Regions from separate parts of the Tepidibacter sp. Z1-5 genome, predicted to be linked through region 2. Evidence: riboswitches for the same ligand, from Rfam matches in the RefSeq annotation. Region 2 holds a riboswitch; each other region holds the start of a gene.
The links. Region 2 has a riboswitch for S-adenosylmethionine ahead of metK (methionine adenosyltransferase). Riboswitches for the same ligand answer to the same signal wherever they lie in the genome.
Positions count from the first base shown of each region.

Region 1 (5,432 bases), on a different contig from region 2:
TTTCCAGCACCTTTTCCTGTAAATATAAGTTTTCCCACACTATCCCCTTCTACTATAATAGAGTTATATTCATCATCTATTTTTGCAAATTCAGAATCTTTATTTACTATAACAGGTCTAACACTTGCATAAACTTTATCATTTTTGAAATTACTTATGCCTAAAAGCTTAATAACTCCTCCTAACTCATTTGCTTTTTTTATATCCGTCTCAGTTATATTATAAATTCCTTCAACCTTAAAATCTTCCCAATAAACTTTCTTTTCATAAGCTATAGTAGAAAGAATCGAAAGTTTTCTTGCACTGTCGTATCCATTAATATCAGAAGAAGGATCAGCTTCTGCAAATCCAAGATTCTGAGCTGTTTTTAAAGCATTAGAGTAAGAAGTTTTTTCTTTATTCATTTTTGTTAAAATGAAATTTGTGGTTCCGTTTAGTATGCCTTTTATACTTTTGATTTCATTACTTACTAAGTAGTTTTTGATATTTTTAACTATAGGTATACCTCCACCAACACTTGCTTCAAAATAAAGTTTTACATTATTTTCGTAAGCAATTTCTAAAAGTTCTTCTCCATGTCTTGAAATTAAATCTTTGTTTGCTGTGATAACGTGTTTTTTATTTCTTAAAGATTGTTTTATATATTCATAAGCTGGGGTTATTCCACCAATTAGCTCTATAACTATATCTATGTTTTCATCAAAAACATCTTCAATTTTATTTGTTATAATACTATGATTTTTATCATCCTTATGCTTATCTAGATTCTTAACCAAAATTTTTGATAGTTTTATATTATTATTGTTTTTATTAATAAGCTCACAAACACCAGAGCCTACAACTCCATTTCCTAAAACAGCTACTGAAATCATTAACATCACCTCGAATTATATATTGTTTAAAGCATTATCAAAATCTTTTATTATATCATCTATACTTTCAATTCCAACTGAGACTCTAATCAAATCAGGTGTAACGCCTGCATTCAATTGATCTTTCTCACTTAGTTGACGATGAGTTGTACTAGCTGGGTGAAGTACACTAGTTCTAGTATCTGCAAGATGAATTACTAGTGCAGAAAGTTGTAAATTCTTCACAAAAGATTTGGCATCATCAATTCCACCTTCAATACCAAAGGTTAGAATTCCGCTTGCTCCTTTTTTAAGATATTTTTTTGCATTATCATAAGTTTTACTATTTTTAAGATAAGGATAGTTAACCCATTTTACCTTTTCGTGTTTTTCTAAAAAGTTAGCCAATTTTAATGCATTTTCACTATGTCTTTGCATTCTAAGGTGAAGTGTTTCAACTCCAAGATTAAATAGAAAAGAGTTGAAAGGACTTAAACAAGTTCCAAAATCTCTAAGCAGTTGAACTCTAAGTTTGGTTATATAAGATAGATTATTAAATTTCTCTACATAACTAATTCCGTTATAGGTTGGATCGGGTGATACGAATTCATCGAATTTTCCGCTACTCCAATCGAAATTTCCACCATCTACAATAACCCCTCCAACACTAGAAGCATGACCATCTATATATTTAGTAGCTGAATGAACTACTATATTAGCACCAAGCTCAAGGGGCTTCAAAAGGTATGGTGTAATTAGAGTATTATCTACAATAAAAGGAACTTTTATTTCTCTAGCTATTTGGGAAAATTTATCAAAATCTAGAATGTTAAGTCCGGGATTTCCGATGCTTTCACCAAAAACTAATTTAGTATTTTCTTTTGCATATTTTAATATTGCTTCTTTAGGTAAATCAGGATCAATAAATGTAACTTCTATTCCAAATTTTTTAAGTGTTGAAGAAATAAGAGTAAATGTACCGCCGTATAAAGTAGATGAAGCTAAAATATGATCTCCATTTGTACATATATTTAAAATAGCTAAAGCTGTAGCACTTTGACCAGATGATACAGCTACTGCGCCAGAACCACCTTCTAAAAGAGCTATTTTTTCTTCAAAAGCAGCAACCGTTGGATTACTTATTCTAGAATACATATGACCATTTTCCTTTAAGTCAAATAAAGCTGCAACATGATCTGGGTCTTCATATTTGTATGTTGTACTTTGTATTATAGGTAGTATCCTAGGTTCTCCTGGTTTTGGATTATATCCTCCTTGTACACAGAGTGTTTCAAAATTCAAATTACTTTTTTTCATTTTTAGTCCTCCTTTTAAAATTTTAATTTTAAAATGAGAAGAATAAAAAAAACAACCATTTCTATAGTCTTTGAGAAATGGTTGTTAGATTACAATAGTTATATATAACTACTTTATTCCCTCATCTCTCAGTAATATTACTGCAGGAATTAGCACATTTCTAGTAAATACTAGCTGTTGCTGGGCTTCATAGGGCCTGATCCCTCCGCCACTCTTGATAAGAGTTACTTAAAATTATTTAATTTTTTTAATTTAAAATCAATTCTAATGGAAATTTTCTAAGATGTCAATATAAAAAATAAATTTTTTAAAAATATTTATGATTGAATCAACTTGAAAAAAGACTGCTAACAATATTTTGTTAACAGTCTGAATAGTGCTCATTTTAATAAACTTTATTTCAAAATTCAAAAAAATAAGAGGAAGAAATTCCCCTTATCTTTTTTATTTATTATTTTCGATATAAGTACATATATCTCCTATGTTTTTGAAATTTTCAGCTTGCTCATCTGGAATTTCAATATCGAATTCATCCTCAAGAGCCATCATTATTTCAACAGCATCAAGAGAATCAGCTTCTAAATCAGCGACTAAAGAAGTTGATGGTGTTATAGAATCTATATCATCTACACCTAATTGATCTGCTATTATCTCTTTTATTTTTTCAAACATATTACTTACCTCCTAAAACATAATAAACTAATATTTTTAATAGTAGTTTATTACATGTTCAAAAATATTTCAATATATTTTTTTTGAGCTAAGCTAAATAACTGTAATAACTTGTACAAATATGAATATAAATATAATGAAAGTAATACTAAGGAGGAAATATATGAGAAAATTTACAGCTATATTTATATTGTACGTACTGTTTTTTTGCATGAATTTAAATATCTATCAGAATAAGTTAATGAATGACGTTAAAAATATAAATCCATATATAAGAGAGGTTAATTTTATAGTTGAAGATTTTAATAATAATCGTATTAAGCAGAATAATATAGGGGAATACGTAAAAAGAATAGACAATATAAAAAATGGCCTATCAAGTATTGAAAATAATAAATATATTGAAGCCTATATTGACTATAAAATGGTTTCCTTAGAAAAATTAAAAACAGCTATAAACAATAGATTCAATAATAAAGAAAAACTAAAACAAAATATAAATTATTATAATACATACAATAGATTGTCCCAAGATGAAATACAAAAAAAATTAAAAAAAACTCTTATAAGAGTAACAAAATTAGATGAAACCTCATAACATAAAGAAGAAGGAAATAACCTTTAATATTAATTTATGGGAGGTAATAGAATGAGTGAAAATAGTGGAAATTTATTTAGAGGCGGATTTGGAAATTTATTTGGCTGTGGCCACGATGACGATTGTGGATTTATATGGATACTATTATTACTAGTATTATTCTGCTGTTGCGATTTTGATTTTTGTGGTGATGACAATAACTTCTTATTCATAATACTAATCGGTATCATATTACTTTGCTGTTGTGATGGCGGATTTGGATGCTAAAAAGCTAGTTTTTACTAGCTTTTTTTCTTTTTTTGAGCAACGGATTCTGTTAGCACTCGTTGGCGACATTATTAATGCGTTAGCATGAAGCGGATTTTGATAAACAAAAACAAAATTTTCACATATATGCATTAACCAAATTAACCCAAAGTACATAGTATATAGAAGAAGGTATAACCTTCAAAAAAATAAGGAGGTTAGATTATGGGTTGTTTTAAAGATTTTGATTGTTGGTGGATTATAGCTTTATTTGTTTTATTCATATTCTTCCAAGATTGTATAGATGATCTGGATATATGTGATTGGATTCCGTTCTTAATATTAATATTAATATTATGTGCTTATGGCGATTGTGGAGGACATCACGGCTGCTAGGCGCTAATTAAACATTTGACATAATAAACATGCTATCGTAGTTATAAAAAAGGAGGTAAGATTATGGGTTGTTTTAAAAATTTTGATTGTTGGTGGATTATAGCTTTATTTTTCATATTCTTAATATTCCAAGAATGTATAGATGATCTTGATATATGTGATTGGATCCCATTCTTAATATTGATATTAATAATTTGTTCTTGTAACGAATTTGATTGTCACTAATATTTAAATCAACTATAATAACAAATCAATAGCTAAAAACATAGTATATATCAAGAAGGAAAATCTTTTAAAATTATAAGGAGGTAAGATTATGGGTTGTTTTAAGGACTTTGATTGTTGGTGGATTATAGCTTTATTTTTCTTATTCTTAATATTCCAAGATTGTATAGAAGATATAGATATATGTGATTGGATCCCATTCTTAATATTAATATTAATAATTTGTGCATGTAATGAATTTGATTGTCATTAATATTAAAAATATAAGTAAAGAGCTAGACTAAAATCTAGCTCTTTGTTTTTTATATAAATAAGTGATATAATTAATATTTAATAAATATAGAGAATATAAACTTTAAATAAGGAAAAAATTAAAAGTATGAGAGGAAGTGATACAATGATTACTATAAAGGATGTAGCTAAAAGAGCAGGAGTTTCTATATCGACAGTTTCAAGGGTAATCAACAATTCGAAGCCTGTAAGTAATGAAATAAGACAAAGGGTATTAAAAATAATAGAAGAAACAGGATATGTTCCAAATCCTCTAGCTAGAAGCTTAGTAACTAAGAAAAGCCAATTAATAGGAGTAATAGTTCCTGATATATCTGATTTTTTTATGGGAGAGCTACTTAATGGAATAGAAGAAGTGGGTAAGATATATAATTATGATATCATTTTATGTAATAGCTATGGAGAACCTGATGAAGAATTAAAATATATTAATCTTTTAAGATCAAAGCAGGTGGCAGGTATAATATTTGTATCATGGAAGATGAATCAAAATCATGTAGATGTAATAGAAAAAGCAAAGATACCGGCTGTATACATAAGCAAGAATGCAAGTGAATTTGATGTTTACTCTGTAAGTATTGACAATTTTGAAGCATCTTATGATATGACAAAATACTTAATAGAAAATGGAAACAAAAAAATAGCATTTATGAAATCATCTGCACAAGACAACATAATGGATTCAGATAGATATAGAGGATATAAAAAAGCGTTAAAAGAAGCAGATATAGAAATTGATGAAACGCTTATAAAAGAAGGCGATGATACTAGTGAATCTGGATATTATCTTATGAGTGAGATTCTTGAGTCCAAGAATATACCAGATGCAGTATTTG
Region 1 is NZ_JBBMMD010000005.1:6,882-12,313, forward strand. It holds gene WJW32_RS01295 (homoserine dehydrogenase) at 1-872, opposite strand, end outside; gene WJW32_RS01300 (O-acetylhomoserine aminocarboxypropyltransferase/cysteine synthase family protein) at 888-2,168, opposite strand; SAM riboswitch class I at 2,287-2,392, opposite strand; gene acpP (acyl carrier protein) at 2,613-2,840, opposite strand; gene WJW32_RS01310 (hypothetical protein) at 3,004-3,438, shown strand; gene WJW32_RS01315 (hypothetical protein) at 3,490-3,705, shown strand; gene WJW32_RS01320 (hypothetical protein) at 3,910-4,080, shown strand; gene WJW32_RS01325 (hypothetical protein) at 4,144-4,305, shown strand; gene WJW32_RS01330 (hypothetical protein) at 4,397-4,558, shown strand; gene WJW32_RS01335 (LacI family DNA-binding transcriptional regulator) at 4,703-5,432, shown strand, end outside.
Region 1: another riboswitch for S-adenosylmethionine. It lies ahead of WJW32_RS01300 (O-acetylhomoserine aminocarboxypropyltransferase/cysteine synthase family protein); the one in region 2 lies ahead of metK (methionine adenosyltransferase).

Region 2 (5,432 bases):
TTTTCTTCTACTTTAAATTTGTCATTTGGATTTAGAACATTTTGAAGGCATAAATTCAAATTAAATACTCCAATATCTCCCTTCCTCATAGGAGACAATATTTGTATGTCTTTTAAATTATCTATTTTATAATAGTCAGGAAGTCTTTTATGTGCTAGAGTTACTATTTCTTTTAATATATCTTCTTTTTCATACTTTGGAATAAAGTAAAAATCCTTACCCTTTACGTTAAGATCTAATTTTTCACCCTTATTTATTTTATGTGCATTAACTACTATCATACTTTCTTTTGCTTGTCTAAATATTTCGTTAAGCTTTACAACCTTTATTATATTAGAATCTATTATGTCCTTTAATACATTTCCCGCTCCAACTGATGGAAGCTGGTCCGAATCACCCACTAAAATCACTCTTGTTCCAGCTTTTATAGCTTTAAGAAGGTTATACATAAGTAAAATATCTACCATAGATACCTCATCTATTATAACAACATCTGCATCAAGTTGATCATCTTCACTCTTCATAAATATTAGTTCTTCATCTTCTGATGAGTACCCCATTTCAAGTAGTCTATGTATTGTCTTAGCTTCTTTGCCAGTTGTCTCGCTCATTCTCTTTGCAGCTCTTCCAGTTGGTGCTGCTAAATATATATTCATTTTTAAGTTTTCAAATATCTTTATTATAGTATTTATTGTAGTAGTCTTTCCAGTTCCAGGACCTCCAGTTACTACCAAAACTCCTTTTTGCAAAGCTTGCGTTACTGCTTCTTTTTGATTTTTCGCAAGAGTTATATTGTCTTCTTTTTCTATTGAATATATTTCTTTATTTATATCTAACTTTAAGTCATCGAATTCATATTGAGAAATCTCTATTAATTTCTTGCAAACTCCGTTTTCGGCTATATAATATGGAATCAAATATATATTGTCTTCTACAGGACCCTTTTCTATTTGAATTTTTTGATCTAGTGCAAGCTTAAATACAATATCTTTTATGTATTCATCTTCTATTTCGAGTAATTTGGAAGCTTCTTTTATCAGTTTACTCTTAGGCAAGTAGGTATGTCCTTCACTTAAACTTTGAGTTAGTGTATATATTATACCTTGCGATATTCTATCTTTTGAATAAGGATCAATACCCATTTTTGTTGCTATATTATCAGCAAGCTTAAATCCTATCCCTCTTATATCTTCTGCTAGTTTATATGGATTTGTCTCTACTATCTGAATAGATTTATTTTTATATTTTTTATATATTTTTAGGCAGTAATTAGGCGTTATCCCATACTTTGATAAATTTATTATTAAGTTTCTAAGTTCTCTATTATCTTGAAAGCTCTTTCCTATTGTTTCAGCCTTTTTCTTTCCTATTCCATCAACTCGAGTCAGTTTTTCGGGATTCATTTGTATTATATCCAGTGTATTTAGTCCAAATGTCTCTACTATTTTCCTAGCCATTTTAGGGCCTATACCTTTTATCATTCCTGATGATAAATATATGTATATTCCTTCCTCAGATTCAGGTGTACAAGGAATAAATGAACTCACTTCAAACTGTGGTCCATACATTTTATGATTTATCCACTTTCCATCAAGTTCAATAGTCTCACCTACTGTTATAGTAGGCATACATCCTACTATTGTAACTTCATCATTTGAGTGTTCAAGGGCGGCTACTGTATATCCATTATCATCGTTTTTAAATACAATCTCAACTACCATTCCCTTTATTTTCTCCATAGCATCTACTCCTAAACAGTTATAATACTACTATTATATCAAAAAATTCACGCTTTAATATTTTACTTTCTTTATTTATCATGTTATCCATAAATTTTAATTCTATAATCTTGTATTTATAGATATGTTACACAAAATAAAATTCATGTATTTAAGCAAAAATTTTTTTTTATTTTAATAGAGGGGTAGGGTTGAATTTATGATATAAGTATTAATACTCAAAACTGTCTATAAAAATGTTAGTAAATATTTTTAGATATTTTGACTAATATAACTTAGTTTTTAGCGTTTAATAATACGTTAAGAAATTTGCGTGTCTGACCGTAGGGGAGTTCGTAAATTTTAGGATTGTTAATAAGATAAAAGCTTAGTTATATTCAAAATATCGTTGTATTTGCGTTATTTTTATAGATAGTTTTGATAACCCACATATAATCTAAGAAAGAATTATTTTAATACCCTTATTTTTGGGTTAAGCATATAAAAATAAAAGAGGCTTATTCAAGCCTCTTTCATAAAACAATTATATTATTGTAATGCTTCTTTTTTAAGTATTTCAGCCTTATCAGTTCTCTCCCAAGCAAAGTCAAAATCAGTTCTTCCGAAGTGTCCATAAGCTGCTGTATGTCTGAATACAGGCTTTTTAAGATCTAAATCTCTTATTATAGCTCCTGGTCTTAAGTCAAAGTGCTTTTTAACAAGCTCTACTAGTATTTCTTCCGAAACTTTACCAGTTCCAAATGTTTCAACCATTATAGATACAGGCTCTGCAACTCCTATTGCATAAGCTAGTTCTAATTCACATTTTTTAGCAAGTCCTGCTGCAACTATGTTCTTAGCAACATATCTTGCTGCATAAGCTGCTGATCTATCAACCTTAGTAGCATCTTTTCCTGAGAATGCTCCACCACCGTGTCTTGAGTATCCACCATAAGTATCTACTATTATCTTTCTTCCTGTAAGACCTGCATCTCCACAAGGTCCTCCTATAACGAATCTTCCTGTTGGATTAACTAATATTCTAGTATCAACTAATAATTCTTCTGGTATAACAGGGTTTATAACATGCTCTATTAAGTCTTTCTCTATTTGCTCTCTAGTCACATCAGGACTATGTTGAGTTGATATTAAAACAGTATCTATTCTTACAACCTTATCTCCATCATACTCAACTGTAACCTGAGTTTTACCATCTGGTCTTAAGTAACCTAAAGTTTTATTTTTTCTGACTTCTGATAATCTTCTTGATAATTTGTGAGATAAAGATATAGGCATAGGCATTAATTCTTCTGTCTCATCACAAGCAAATCCAAACATTATGCCTTGGTCTCCTGCTCCTACTGCTTCAACTTCATCTTTCATCTTTCCTTCTTTACTCTCTAGTGCTTCATCAACTCCCATGGCAATATCTGAAGACTGCTCATCTATAGCAAGAAGTACTGCACAAGTATCTCCATCGAATCCATATTTAGCTCTATCATAACCTATTTCTTTAATTCTATTTCTAACAACTTTTTGAATATCAACATAAGCATTTGTAGATATTTCACCTGATATTAAAACAAGTCCTGTAGTAACTGATGTCTCACAAGCAACTCTTGAATTAGGATCTTTCTCAAGTAATGCATCTAATATTGAATCCGATATTTGGTCACATATTTTATCTGGATGCCCCTCTGTAACTGATTCTGATGTAAATAATCTTTTAGCCATTTTAATACCTCCAATTTTTTATTTATATATTTTGCCCTAAAGCTATAAATTCTAAAACTCTATGCCATTAAATCTATAGATAAGAACTTAATAGCTTCTGGATTATATTCTTTTATAATAAAAAAAGTTTCTTCCGCAAAGAAGAAACTAATTTATATTTAAATTAGACCTCATCTTCCAAAGCTTCGCCTTGTAGGAATTAGCACCATTTTCCATTACTGGATGGTTGCTGGGTTTCATCGGGCCTATTCCCTCCACCTCTCTTAATAAGGTATTAAGATTCTATTCAATTAACTGACTTAGTTCATAATACTATTTTGAAATTTATTTGTCAATCATTATTTAAGTAAAAGTTAATGTAATAAATGAAACTATTATTCCAGATAATATATTACCTATAACAATTCCCAGTACAGCATCTTTAATCCTCATGTTGAAAACAGAGGCAACCATGGCTGCTGTCCATGTTCCCGTAGTCGGAAGAGGTATTCCAACAAATAGTATTATGCCCAATAATTTTCTTCTCATTATTTTGTCACTATTCTTATTTACCTTATTATCTAAGAAATCTCCAAGCTTTTTAAAATATCGGTTCTTCTTAAGCCACTTAAGTAAATCCTTAAAAAACATTATCAAAAACGGAGCTGGAATTATAGCTCCTATAACACATGCTATGTACACATATAATGGATTAAGGTTCTTAACTATTCCAATAGGTATAGCACCTCTAAGCTCAATTATAGGAACCATAGATATAATCATTAGATAAATATATTCTGAAATCATTTATACTGTCACTCCTCATTCACAAAATTCAATACCTTTATTATATATTAAAATTTAATCTTATTGTAATTGAATTTCTATTATTTTTAATATAAACTCATTGTATGGATTTAAATATTGTATACATAGTAAAAACTTTAACTTACATTATATTCTTTATAAGGTAAGTTCTTGAATGAAAGTACATATAGAGGAGAATCAAAATGAAAAAAATAATCGGGAAAGTAAGACAAGCCTGTGACGATTACAACATGATACAGGATAACGATAAAATAGCAGTAGGATTTTCTGGAGGAAAGGATAGTATAGCTCTTATATACGCACTTAAGCTATTCCAAAGATTTTCTCCTAATAAATTCGAACTAGAAGCTATAACAGTAGACCCTGGATTTGATAATATGAATTTAGATGCTGCTAAAGAATTTTTAAAAGAAATAGATGTTCCATACACTATAATCAAAACAGAAATATCTAAAATAGTATTCGATGAAAGAAAAGAATCTAACCCCTGTTCATTATGCTCCAAGATGAGAAGAGGAGCTTTAAATGAAGAAGCAAAAAAAAGAGGTATAAATAAAATAGCACTAGGACATCACCTTGATGATGGAATATCTACTCTATTTTTAAGTATGTTCTACGAAGGAAGAATTAATACATTCAAACCAGTTACATACCTAGACAGAATAGATATCACTACCATTAGACCCTTAATATATATAACAGAGGACATTATAATAGAATCAGTAAAAAATAATAATCTACCAGTTCTCAAAAGCCCTTGCCCTGTTGATGGCAAGACAAAAAGAGAATTTGCAAATAGCATTGTAGATGATATCGCAAATAAAGTTCCCTATTTTAGAAAGAGAATGCTTAAAGCTATGCAAAATAAAGAACAAATTCAATTGTGGTTTAAACCTTAAATATGATAAATAAAGGAGTGATTTTTCATGAACAAAAAACTTATAAGCTTTATGTTGGCAAGTTTTTTTATGCTTTCATCTTCAACTAATATATTTGCAAACTCAGTGGTAACTGAAAGTCAAAAAGAAATGATGCTTGCTAAAGGCGTAACATATAAAAATGTATACTCTTTCACAGAAAGTGGTATCCAAAATGTAAATCTAGTTTGCATAGATTTGGACAATCCTGATATAAAATTAGATTTATTATTCAACAAAGATGGATTCAGTAAAA
Region 2 is NZ_JBBMMD010000002.1:30,459-35,890, reverse strand. It holds gene recD2 (SF1B family DNA helicase RecD2) at 1-1,739, opposite strand, end outside; gene metK (methionine adenosyltransferase) at 2,268-3,452, opposite strand; SAM riboswitch class I at 3,620-3,725, opposite strand; gene WJW32_RS00145 (COG2426 family protein) at 3,795-4,238, opposite strand; gene WJW32_RS00140 (tRNA 2-thiocytidine biosynthesis TtcA family protein) at 4,442-5,158, shown strand; gene WJW32_RS00135 (phosphodiester glycosidase family protein) at 5,186-5,432, shown strand, end outside.

Region 3 (5,432 bases), on a different contig from region 2:
AATGCATCTATTAACTATTTTCTTAGCTATTTCAAGCCTTTCTTTTGCACTATTTGGTATGCCATTTTCATCAAGAGTAAGACCTATAACCCCAGCTCCATATCTTTTGACTAGAGGAAGTATAGATTCAAGACTTTTTTCTTCTCCATTAACAGAGTTTACTATAGCTTTTCCATGATAATTTTTTAAAGCTTCCTCTAAAACATCTTTATCTGTGGAATCTATAGATAAAGGTGCATTTACATTCTTTTGAATCAAATTTATGAGATTTTTCATAACATATGCTTCATCTATTCCATCAACACCAACATTTACATCTATCACATGTGCTTTATTTTCGACTTGAATTTGAGCTTCTTCTTGAGCTATTAAAAAATCTCCATCTTTTATTTTTTGAGCTAGTTTTTTGTTTGCTGTAGGATTTATTCTCTCTCCTATTATTTTTGGAATATAGTTTTTACCTATCTTTACTATCTCTTCTCTACTTGAAAGTATTGATACTTGTTCTAAGTTCCTTTTTGTAGGTTTGAAATCTTTAATTCTTTTTTTTATAAATTTAGTATGCTCAGGAGTTGATCCACAGCATGAACCAAATATGTTAACTCCTATTTCAAAATATGGCTCAATTTTTTGTATAAAAGCTTTCCCATTCAGTGGATAATATATGCTGCCATCTTTTATAACAGGAAGACCTGCATTTGGTTGAACTATAACAGGTAAGGAAGTAGTTTTACATATCTTCTTAGTAACTTCTATTAATTCCTCTGGTCCTCCCGAGCAGTTTACCCCAACAGCACTAGCACCTAAAGATTCTAATACTATAGCTGCTGATTCTGGGCTAACCCCTGTTAATGTTCTATCTCCTTCATAAGTTAGTGTACATATAACCGGTATATCACATACATCCTTTGCTGCTAAAAGAGCTGCTCTTATCTCTCCTAAATCATTGAATGTTTCAAGAAGTATAAAGTCTGGATTTTTACTTGCCAAAGCATTTATTTGTTCTTTAAATATTTCATATATATCATCAAAACTATTGTTTCCTATAGGTTCTACAAATTTTCCAGTAGGTCCAACAGATGCAGCTACATATTTATTATATTTGTCAGCTATTTTTCTAGCTATTTCTACTGCTTTTGAGTTAATCTCATACACCCTATCTTCAAGGTTATACTCTTTAAGTTTTACACTGCTTCCTCCAAATGTATTAGTAGTTATAACATCTGCCCCTGCCTTTAAATATTTTTCATGTATTTTAATTACCTTGTCCGGATAATCTACATTCATAAGTTCAGGACAATGCCCAGGCTTTAATCCATCTTCCTGTAGCATAGTTCCCATAGCACCATCAAACACCAACAATTCTTCTAATATCTTAGTCATATCTATCACCCCTGTAATAATTCTAAAGTCAAATCATAATCCTTCATAGGAAATATATGAATCCCTTTTGACATGCCCTTTATATTTAAGTATGTCTCTTTTAATATATTTAAAGTCTCTTTTTTCCCACCTTTATCAAGTCTATCTATAAGTTTATTAGGAACATCAATCCCAGTAACATTGTTGTTTAGATATCTTGCAAACTTGATAGACTTTAAAGGCATAAGTCCATATAATATTGGAATGTCTATATGTTCAATTTTTTTTGTGAATTTCTCTAGTTTTTCAATATCAAATACAGGCTGAGTTTGAAAAAAGTTTACTCCACTTTCTATCTTTTGATGAAACTTATCTATCTCTTTTTCTAAATCATCACTGCACGGATTCACCACTCCTCCAATGAAAAAATCAGTTTTTTCTTCTAATTTATTTCCACTAAAATCAAATCCACCGTTTAGTTTAGATACAACTTGAGTAAGACCTATAGAGTCAGTATCAAATACCCCAGTTGCATTTTTATGATCTCCAACCTCTGGTTTATCTCCTGTTAATGTTAATATATTTTTAACCCCTAAAGCATTGGCTCCAAGTAATTCTGATTGAATAGATAGAATGTTTCTATCCCTACATGCAAAGTGAAATATAGCTTCAATGTCAAGCTTACTTTGTACTATGCTTCCTAAAGCTATAGGACTCATCCTCATGTTAGCCATAGGATTATCTGGTATATTAACTCCATCTATTAAATGTGCTAGCTTTTGTATCCTATTTATTTCAGATTCTGAACTACCAGACTTTGGTGGTTCTATCTCTATAGTGGTTACAAATTCTTTTCGTTTAATTTTTTCCCTTAATTTTTTCATATTAATCCTCCCTCTCTTATTAAGTTTAAAGAGATAAGAATCCTAAATAAAAAAACCTCTTTCGACTGAAAGAGGTTACAATTCATAGAAAGCTTATCTTTCAGCTAATTAGCTGCTGGATTTAGCACCGATGCACATTCGTGCCGGTTGCCGAGACTTCACTGGGCCAGATCCCTTAGTCTCTCTTGATAAGAGTTTATTTTGTTTTTTTACATACTATATCATCTTGAAATATATGTCAAGCTTTTTTCTGAATATTTAATGCTTTTTAATATTCATATATATCCTCAAACTGTAACTTATAAAGATCACTATAAATTCCTTCTCGATCTATAAGTTCATCATGACTTCCACATTCCGTTATTCCATCATTAGTAAGAACTATTATCTTATCTGCATTCTTGATAGTAGTAAGTCTATGAGCTATAACTAATGTCGTTCTATTTCTAGATAAATCATATAAAGATTTTTGGATAATTCTTTCTGTTTGAGTATCAAGTGCAGATGTAGCCTCATCTAGTATTAAGATAGGTGGATTTTTAAGGAATATCCTAGTTATAGCAATTCTCTGTTTTTGACCTCCAGATAGTCTAACTCCTCTTTGACCAATATAGGTATCGTATCCATTTTCAAGATTTATTATAAACTCATGTGCATTAGCTTTTTTAGAAGCTTCTATTATTTCTTCATCTGTTGCATCATACTTTCCATAAAGTATATTTTCTTTTATAGTACCTGAAAATAAGAATACATCCTGCTCTACAACTCCTATATTTTTTCTTAAATCCCTTATCTTCATATCCTTTATATTTACTGAATCTATCTTTATAACTCCATTACTTACCTCATAAAATCTAGGTATTAATCTTAAAAGTGTAGTCTTTCCTGCACCAGAAGGCCCTACTATTGCTATAGTTTCTCCAGACTTAACACTCATATTTATTCCTGTAAGTATACTTTTGTTGTTATTGTATCCAAATCCTACATCTTCAAATTCTATATTACCTTTTAATTTATCAATATTTATTGCATCTTGCTTTTCTTGAATTTCAGTCTTTATTTCCATAACCTCCATAAATCTTGCAAAACCTGCCATACCTCTTTGATAATTTTCGATTAATGTAGTTATCTTTCGTATAGGCTGTAAAAACATAGATACATATAATAAAAATCCTATTAAATCACCTATTGTAAATTCATTATTGTATATAAGATATGATCCATACATTAGTACGACAAGATTTATAATGTTTGAAAAAAATGTTATTCCGCTAAAAAATTGTCCTAATACCTTATATGATTTTTGTTTTGTTTCTTTAAAGCTTTTATTTCCTAAATCAAATTTATATTCTTCATATTCTTCATTGTTAAAAGCTTTTACAACTCTTATACCAGATATAGAATCCTCAGCTTGAGCGTTTATCTCTCCGATCTTAACTCTTAAATCTCTAAATGATTTTTTTAACTCTCTGTTTTTAATAATTGTGAATGTAAGCATTATAGGCATTATAGAGAATATTACTAAAGTCATTTTCACATTTAGTGTAATCATTATACAGAATGATCCTGCTAGCGTAACGAATGCTATAAATAAATCCTCTGGTCCATGATGGGCAAGTTCTGATATTTGATTTAAATCGTTTACAAGTCTTGACATTATCTGTCCAGTCTTTACGTTATCAAAGTAAGAAAATGAAAGCTTGTTTATATGTTTAAAAAGTTTTCTTCTCATGTCGTACTCTATTCTAACTCCTAAAGTATGCCCCCAATAATCTACTATGAACTGAAGTATAGCTCTTACTATATATAGCGTTAAAAGCAATATTCCAAAGTATATAATTCTTTGTATATTCCCACTTGGTAATAAATCATCTATTATTTTTTTCGTTAATACGGGGAATACAAGGTTCATTAAAGACATTATAAATGCACACGTAAAATCAAGTGTAAATAAAGCACGATGAGGTTTGTAGTACTTGATAAATTCTCTTATCATCCAATCACTTCTTTCTTAAGTTTCACTTTATTCTATTATAGTTTATTTTTCTAAATCTTCACTATATTTATTCAAGATTTTTCCTTTGAAATTTTTTTATATTATCGTAAAAGAAGTCTATACTAAGAAAGTAAAGGATATTATTTATTTAAATCCATTTTAAATTTAAGAACTGTACTTACAAAAATGAAGGGTATTAAAATGTTAGAGAATGATTTAAATGTTTTTATATAAAACTTGAGTTACAGCGTTTGAATATCCGTTAAGAAAGTTCGTTGTCTAACCGTTAGGGAGTTTAGAACTTTTAGGATATTCAATAAGATGTAACTCTTAGTTTTATTAAGAACTTTAATACATTCACGTTATTTTAATACCCTTCATTTTGGCATTAAGATGTATATTTCCCTTATAAATCTCTTCTTTGAAATTTTCTAACAGCTAATATCAGCATAACTAATATATACACTAAAATATAAATCATCATAGCAACACTTGGTTGAGTTTTGGCACCCACAAAACTGCTTATACTCAGATTCAATCCAGATGATGTTGTAAATAAGAGAGAAGAAGCTTTTTTCTGAATTATATCAGACGGTATTATGAGACTAGTTATAATACCTGTGTTGCTTAAGGCTTGTTTTGTATTTTCAATAGTAATAACTCCAGAGATTTGCTCTAAAAAACCACCTATCATACCGAAAAAATACATTATAAGTAATGTAATTCCAGATGCCATTGTTGACATAGAGCAGCTAAAGAATATTCCTATTGATGTAAGCAAAATTGGTAAAAGATACAGTGCTAACAATGATTTTAATATAGATTCAAATGCTAGATTAACTATAAATCCTTTTCCAAAAAATATATTAAGTTCTATTATCCCCAAATAAAAAAAGGTAACATAAGGTATTAGTACTAATAATATTCCTATATATTTTCCTAAAACTATTTCATATCTTTTTATGGGCTTTGCTAGTATAGCATCGTATGTTCCATTGTCTATCTCAGATGAAATAGCTCCAACACTTGAGAATATGGATAAAAATGATACTATAAATACCATAGCATAAATTCCCATAGATATAAGCTGACTAGATAAAGTAGCTCTCATAAAAGGCTCTTGTAATTCTAATGAATCATATGCAAAATAAAGTGCAGTCCCATATAATATCAGGAAAATAGCTGTAAGT
Region 3 is NZ_JBBMMD010000026.1:14,554-19,985, reverse strand. It holds gene WJW32_RS06625 (homocysteine S-methyltransferase family protein) at 1-1,383, opposite strand, end outside; gene WJW32_RS06620 (methylenetetrahydrofolate reductase) at 1,389-2,246, opposite strand; SAM riboswitch class I at 2,337-2,441, opposite strand; gene WJW32_RS06615 (ABC transporter ATP-binding protein) at 2,515-4,242, opposite strand; gene WJW32_RS06610 (ABC transporter permease subunit) at 4,649-5,432, opposite strand, start outside.
Region 3: another riboswitch for S-adenosylmethionine. It lies ahead of WJW32_RS06620 (methylenetetrahydrofolate reductase); the one in region 2 lies ahead of metK (methionine adenosyltransferase).

Region 4 (5,432 bases), on a different contig from region 2:
TTTCATAAATAATACCACCTTTCTTATTTTAGAGTACTTGTTGAATGGTAATTCTTTTATAAGAATATGGTATTATTTTTTTGTCTTTTATTCTATGGTAAAAATATCGTTGTATTCGCGGTATTTGTATAGATAGTTTTTAATAACCCACAGACCCTAAAAAAATAACCCAGATTTCGTTTGTACGAAATCTAGGTAGCTACCTATATTTTAAATAAAAGTAATTTTAAAATTTAATATTTATTCATTATGTTCGACTTTAAATCGTAATACAGTTTTAAGTTTATCAGGTTGAGTTTTTCTAGCATCGGAGATATAAATCTCTCTATGAATTTTGGAACTTCGCTTTAAATTATTCTGTGTACAATAATTTTCCATAATCGAAAAACTCTCGGGTTCATCGTTATAAGAACCTAAATGTAGCATTTGAAGACAAAGTCCGTCCTCTAAACTATTAAATCTTACTTTATCAAGTAAGGGATGAGGTTTTTTCTTTTTTACAATTTCAATAACTTCTTGTGCTAAATCATCAGTTACAAAGTCCGGCTGTCTTATCATAATTGTATAAATTAATTTGCTTTTATCTAGCGTATCCAATGTTCTTGCTTTTTCTTCTAAATCCCAAATACCTTCAAGTGGAAATACAGTATAGTCAAAATATCCATCTGGTATTATGCCTTTTTTAGGTAACATTTTTAAAGCATAAGATAAGGAATATAATACCCCAATTGCTTCAGAAAAGTCTTCACTATTAGGATCACCTTTTCCATCAATCATAAAGAATTTAAAGTTTGGCACCGTAATAACTTCAGGTTTATTTTTTGGTAAATATAATTCTTTGCCTTGCTTTCTCCATTCATATTTCATCCTTATTCCTCCTTCAATATGGTATATTAGTAGTATAATATATACTACCTGACAACAGTATGTCATATTTAAATTATTAGTTATATTGTTCTATAGATTTGTTTAATCTATCTTTTATAATATTTCGAATATGTTTAGGTTCAAGTACCTCAACAAAGTATCCAAATGACATTATATATCCATATATCCATTCATTTTCAGGGAAAGATACTTCTACATTAAAACTACCATCATCATTTTCGATAATATAATCATCATCAAATTCATCATAAACTCTATACCCCATCTGCTGGTTAAATCTGAGCTTTAGTGTTACTATCAAATCACAATCTACTGTTTCGTATCCTATTGACAAATCATCAGGAGGTATTCGTTCAAATGTTTCATTTACAACTTTAATTTTTTTCATACGTGAAATTCTAAATGTACGAAAATCTTGCTTAGTCCTACAGAATCCCTGTAAATACCATGTTTTCGATTTGAAAACTAATCGTAATGGTTCAACACTTCTAATTGTTCTCTTACTATAAGAACTTATATATTCAAATGTAATTATATTATGATTTATTATTCCAGCTTTAATGTCGGTAAACTTTTGATGTTCATCTTTTTTGCTACCCCAATGAGAAAAATCTATATCAATCCAGTTATAACTATTGGGACTTTTAAATACTGCATTTAATTTATTGATTAGACTTTCGATATTCGGAGATTTAGTTAATTTTAAACTTTGAAGTCCTAATAGTATTTCATTTTGTTCATTTTCTGAAACAATAGATTTATTTAAAGTAAAATTCTCAAGCAGACTAATACCACCGCCACTACCTTTACTGGTGTATATGGGGATACCTGATGAACTTAACTTATCTATATCCCTATATATAGTTCTTGTTGAAACTTCAAAGTGTTCCGAAAGATATTTTGCTGTAACTGTACCTTTATTCAATAATATAAATATAATCTTAAATAGTCTATCTATCTGCATATTATCACCCAATAATATTATACCAATTATACTAGCTACATTTGAAATTATCTTGAGCAACAGAGTCCGTTAGAATTTGTTGGTGATATCTAACATTTTGATAACCCACAGATACTAAAATAGAAACTAGATTTGGTTTGTACCAAAGTAAATTACTGATGCTATTCAAGATGCACTTGAAAATTCTTGAAAATAATTTCTTGACAAATCTATAATATGGCTGTATTATTAATTAATAAGAAAATTAAATAAATTTTTACTTCTTATCAAGAGAGACGGAGGGAATGGCCCTGTGAAGTCTCGGCAACCTTCAAACACGGTTTGAAAAGGTGCCAAGTCCAACAAAGCTTATAGCTTTGAGAGATGAGAAGATGATGATAGTTTAAGTTGTGCTATTAGAGTCTTCTCGATTTAGGGAAGACTTTTTTTATGCATAAAAAAGTAATCACTAAATCGCTTTAGAAATATAATATTTAATTTAGTGAAGGGGTGTATACTATGAACAAAAAGTCAGGAAATCCTTGGGCATTATTGCCTTTGGCAGTGTTTTTAATTATTTTTATCGGATCAGGAATTATAACTAATGATTTTTATAAGATGCCTGTTATAGTAGCTTTTTTAATATCGGCAGCGGTTGCTTTATTTATGAATCCAAAAGAGAGTATATCTACTAAGATAGATGTATTTTGTAAAGGTGCAGGAGAAAGTAATATTATACTTATGGCAATTATATTCATATTAGCTGGAGCATTTGGAAATGTAGCAAAAGAAATGGGAGGAGTAGATGCTACTGTAAATTTAAGTTTATCTATTTTACCTGAAAATTTATTGATTGTTGGATTATTCGTTATTGCATGTTTTATATCTTTTTCAATGGGAACATCTGTGGGAACTATAGTAGCACTTGCACCAATTGCTATAGGAGTTGCGTCAAAGATATCAATACCAGTTGGATTAGCTCTTGGTGCAGTAGTTGGTGGAGGAATGTTTGGAGACAATTTATCTATGATTTCGGATACTACTATTGCAGCTATTAGAACTCAAGGTTGTGAGATGAGAGATAAATTTAAAGTAAACTTTATTATAACTTTACCAGCAGCTATTATAACTGCTCTAATTTTAGGAGTTATAACATCTGGAAATCAGCTTAGCTTAGATACTGAATATACTTATGAAATAGTTAAGGTATTACCGTACTTATCAGTATTAATAGCAGCTCTATTCGGAGTTAATGTATTTGTAATACTGGGCGGAGGAATTTTATTTGCAGGAGTTGTAGGTCTTTATTATAAATCATTTGGATTATTTGGATTTATACAGGCTGTAGCAACTGGAATATCTGGAATGGAAGATTTAGCTATGATAGCTATAATAGTAGGTGGAATTGTTGAGCTTATAAAGTTCAATGGTGGAATACAGTTTATATTAGAATTTATAAGAAGTAGAATAAAGACAAAAAAAGGTGCAGAATTTGGAATAGCAGCTATTGTGAGTATTGTAGATATATGTACTGCTAATAATACTATAGCAATAGTTATGGCAGGACCTATAGCAAAGGATATAGCAATGGAATATGATATAGACCCAAGAAGAAGTGCTAGTATATTAGATATATTTGCAGCAGCTTGGCAAGGTATAATTCCATATGGAGCACAGATATTAGTAGCAGCAGGTCTTGCATCTATATCGCCTTTAGCTATAATAAAGTATTTACACTATCCTATACTAATATTTGTATTTGGAATATTGGCAATATCATTTGGATATCCAAATCTTGAAAGTAAGGCTAAGAAAGCAAATGAAGTAGTAAGTTAGCAGATAAAAAATTCGTCTAATGCTACGCATTGACTCATGGTGCCAACAAGTCTCACGACTCTGTTGATTAAAATAGTTGTAAGTTTAGTTCATTTATCAATGTTATATACAAGTTGAAAGTAATATAATTTATTATAAAGTAAAAAAGTCTACCTAATTATAGGTAGACTTTTTTTAAATTATTCCGATTAAAAAACTAGAAATAAAATACATTATTAATAGTATTGATAAACATGCTGAGTAGTCTTTGACTCGGGTTGGAACAGACCTGTCACCGTTGGACATGTCAGAAATCACACTCCTTAATTTTAGTTACTATTATTATATTACAAAAATTATAGTTACTATTATTATATCATAAACTTAGATTTTAGGAACTATCAAATTTTGTAATATATGTATATTGAAAATATATTTTAAGCAAGGTAGTTAGTAGAAATTGTTAGCACCATGAGTTAAGTTATAGCATAGAGCGAAATTTTTGTTTTAAAATTTCTAAAAATTAATTATAATAAGTCATAAGAGGTGAAATATGTTTGACATAAAAGAACAGTTAAAGAATTTACCTAGCTCACCAGGTGTATATATAATGAAGGATAAATATAAAAATGTAATATATGTAGGAAAGGCTATATCTTTAAAAAACAGAGTAAGACAGTACTTTGTATCAAAAAATCATACTTTAAAAGTAAAGTCTATGGTCAAAAATATTTCTGAATTTGAATATATAATTACAGATTCAGAAGTTGAGGCATTGATACTGGAGTGTAATCTAATAAAAGAATACAGACCTAAATACAATGTTTTATTAAGAGATGATAAGACTTATCCATATATAAAGATAACATTAAATGAAGATTATCCTAGAGTTTTAAAGGTTAGAAAGATAAAGAAGGACAAGGCTAAATATTTTGGACCTTATACTAATATAACTGCTCTTAATGAAACTTTAGAGCTTATAAAAAATATATATCCTATAAGAACTTGTAGTATAGATATAAAAAAAGCTATACAGAGAAAACAAAGACCATGCCTTAATTATCATATTAAAAAGTGTATAGGTCCATGTACTGGAAATATTAGTAATGAAGAATATATGGAAATGATAGATGAGACAATAATGATTCTATCTGGTAAAATAGAAAACCTTAAAAAAGAACTACAAATGAATATGGAATTATGTTCGAATAATTTTGAGTTTGAAAAAGCTGCAAAATACAGAGATAAGATAATAAGTATTGAAAATATAATACAAACACAAAAGATAGTATCTACTAATGATATAAATCAAGATGTAATAGCTATGTCAAAAGTAGATGATGAAGCTTGTGTCCAAATATTTTTTGTTAGAAATGGAAAAATAGTTGGTAGAGAACACTATATATTAAAAGGTGTAATTGATAATGAAAGAGAAGAAATAATGGCTTCTTTTATAAAACAGTTTTATTCATCTGGTGTATTTATACCTCAAGAGTTAATAATAGAAGATGAAATAGAAGATATGGAGATAATAAAGAAGTGGTTAAGTGGTATTAAAAATAAAAATGTAGATATTAAAATACCTAAAAGAGGAGAAAAAAAAGATCTTGTGAATATGGTTAGAAAAAATGCCTTAGAATCATTAGAAAAGTTCTCCAATTTAGAAAAAATGAAGTTTGAAAAGACTACTGGTGTTTTAGATCAGATAAAAGAGCTAATTAATTTAGAGAAAAAGCCAAATAGAATAGAAGCATATGATATATCAAATATACAAGGAGTGGATTCG
Region 4 is NZ_JBBMMD010000019.1:7,279-12,710, forward strand. It holds gene WJW32_RS04390 (GyrI-like domain-containing protein) at 241-867, opposite strand; gene WJW32_RS04395 (helix-turn-helix transcriptional regulator) at 944-1,852, opposite strand; SAM riboswitch class I at 2,113-2,222, shown strand; gene WJW32_RS04400 (Na+/H+ antiporter NhaC family protein) at 2,351-3,667, shown strand; gene uvrC (excinuclease ABC subunit UvrC) at 4,200-5,432, shown strand, end outside.
Region 4: another riboswitch for S-adenosylmethionine. It lies ahead of WJW32_RS04400 (Na+/H+ antiporter NhaC family protein); the one in region 2 lies ahead of metK (methionine adenosyltransferase).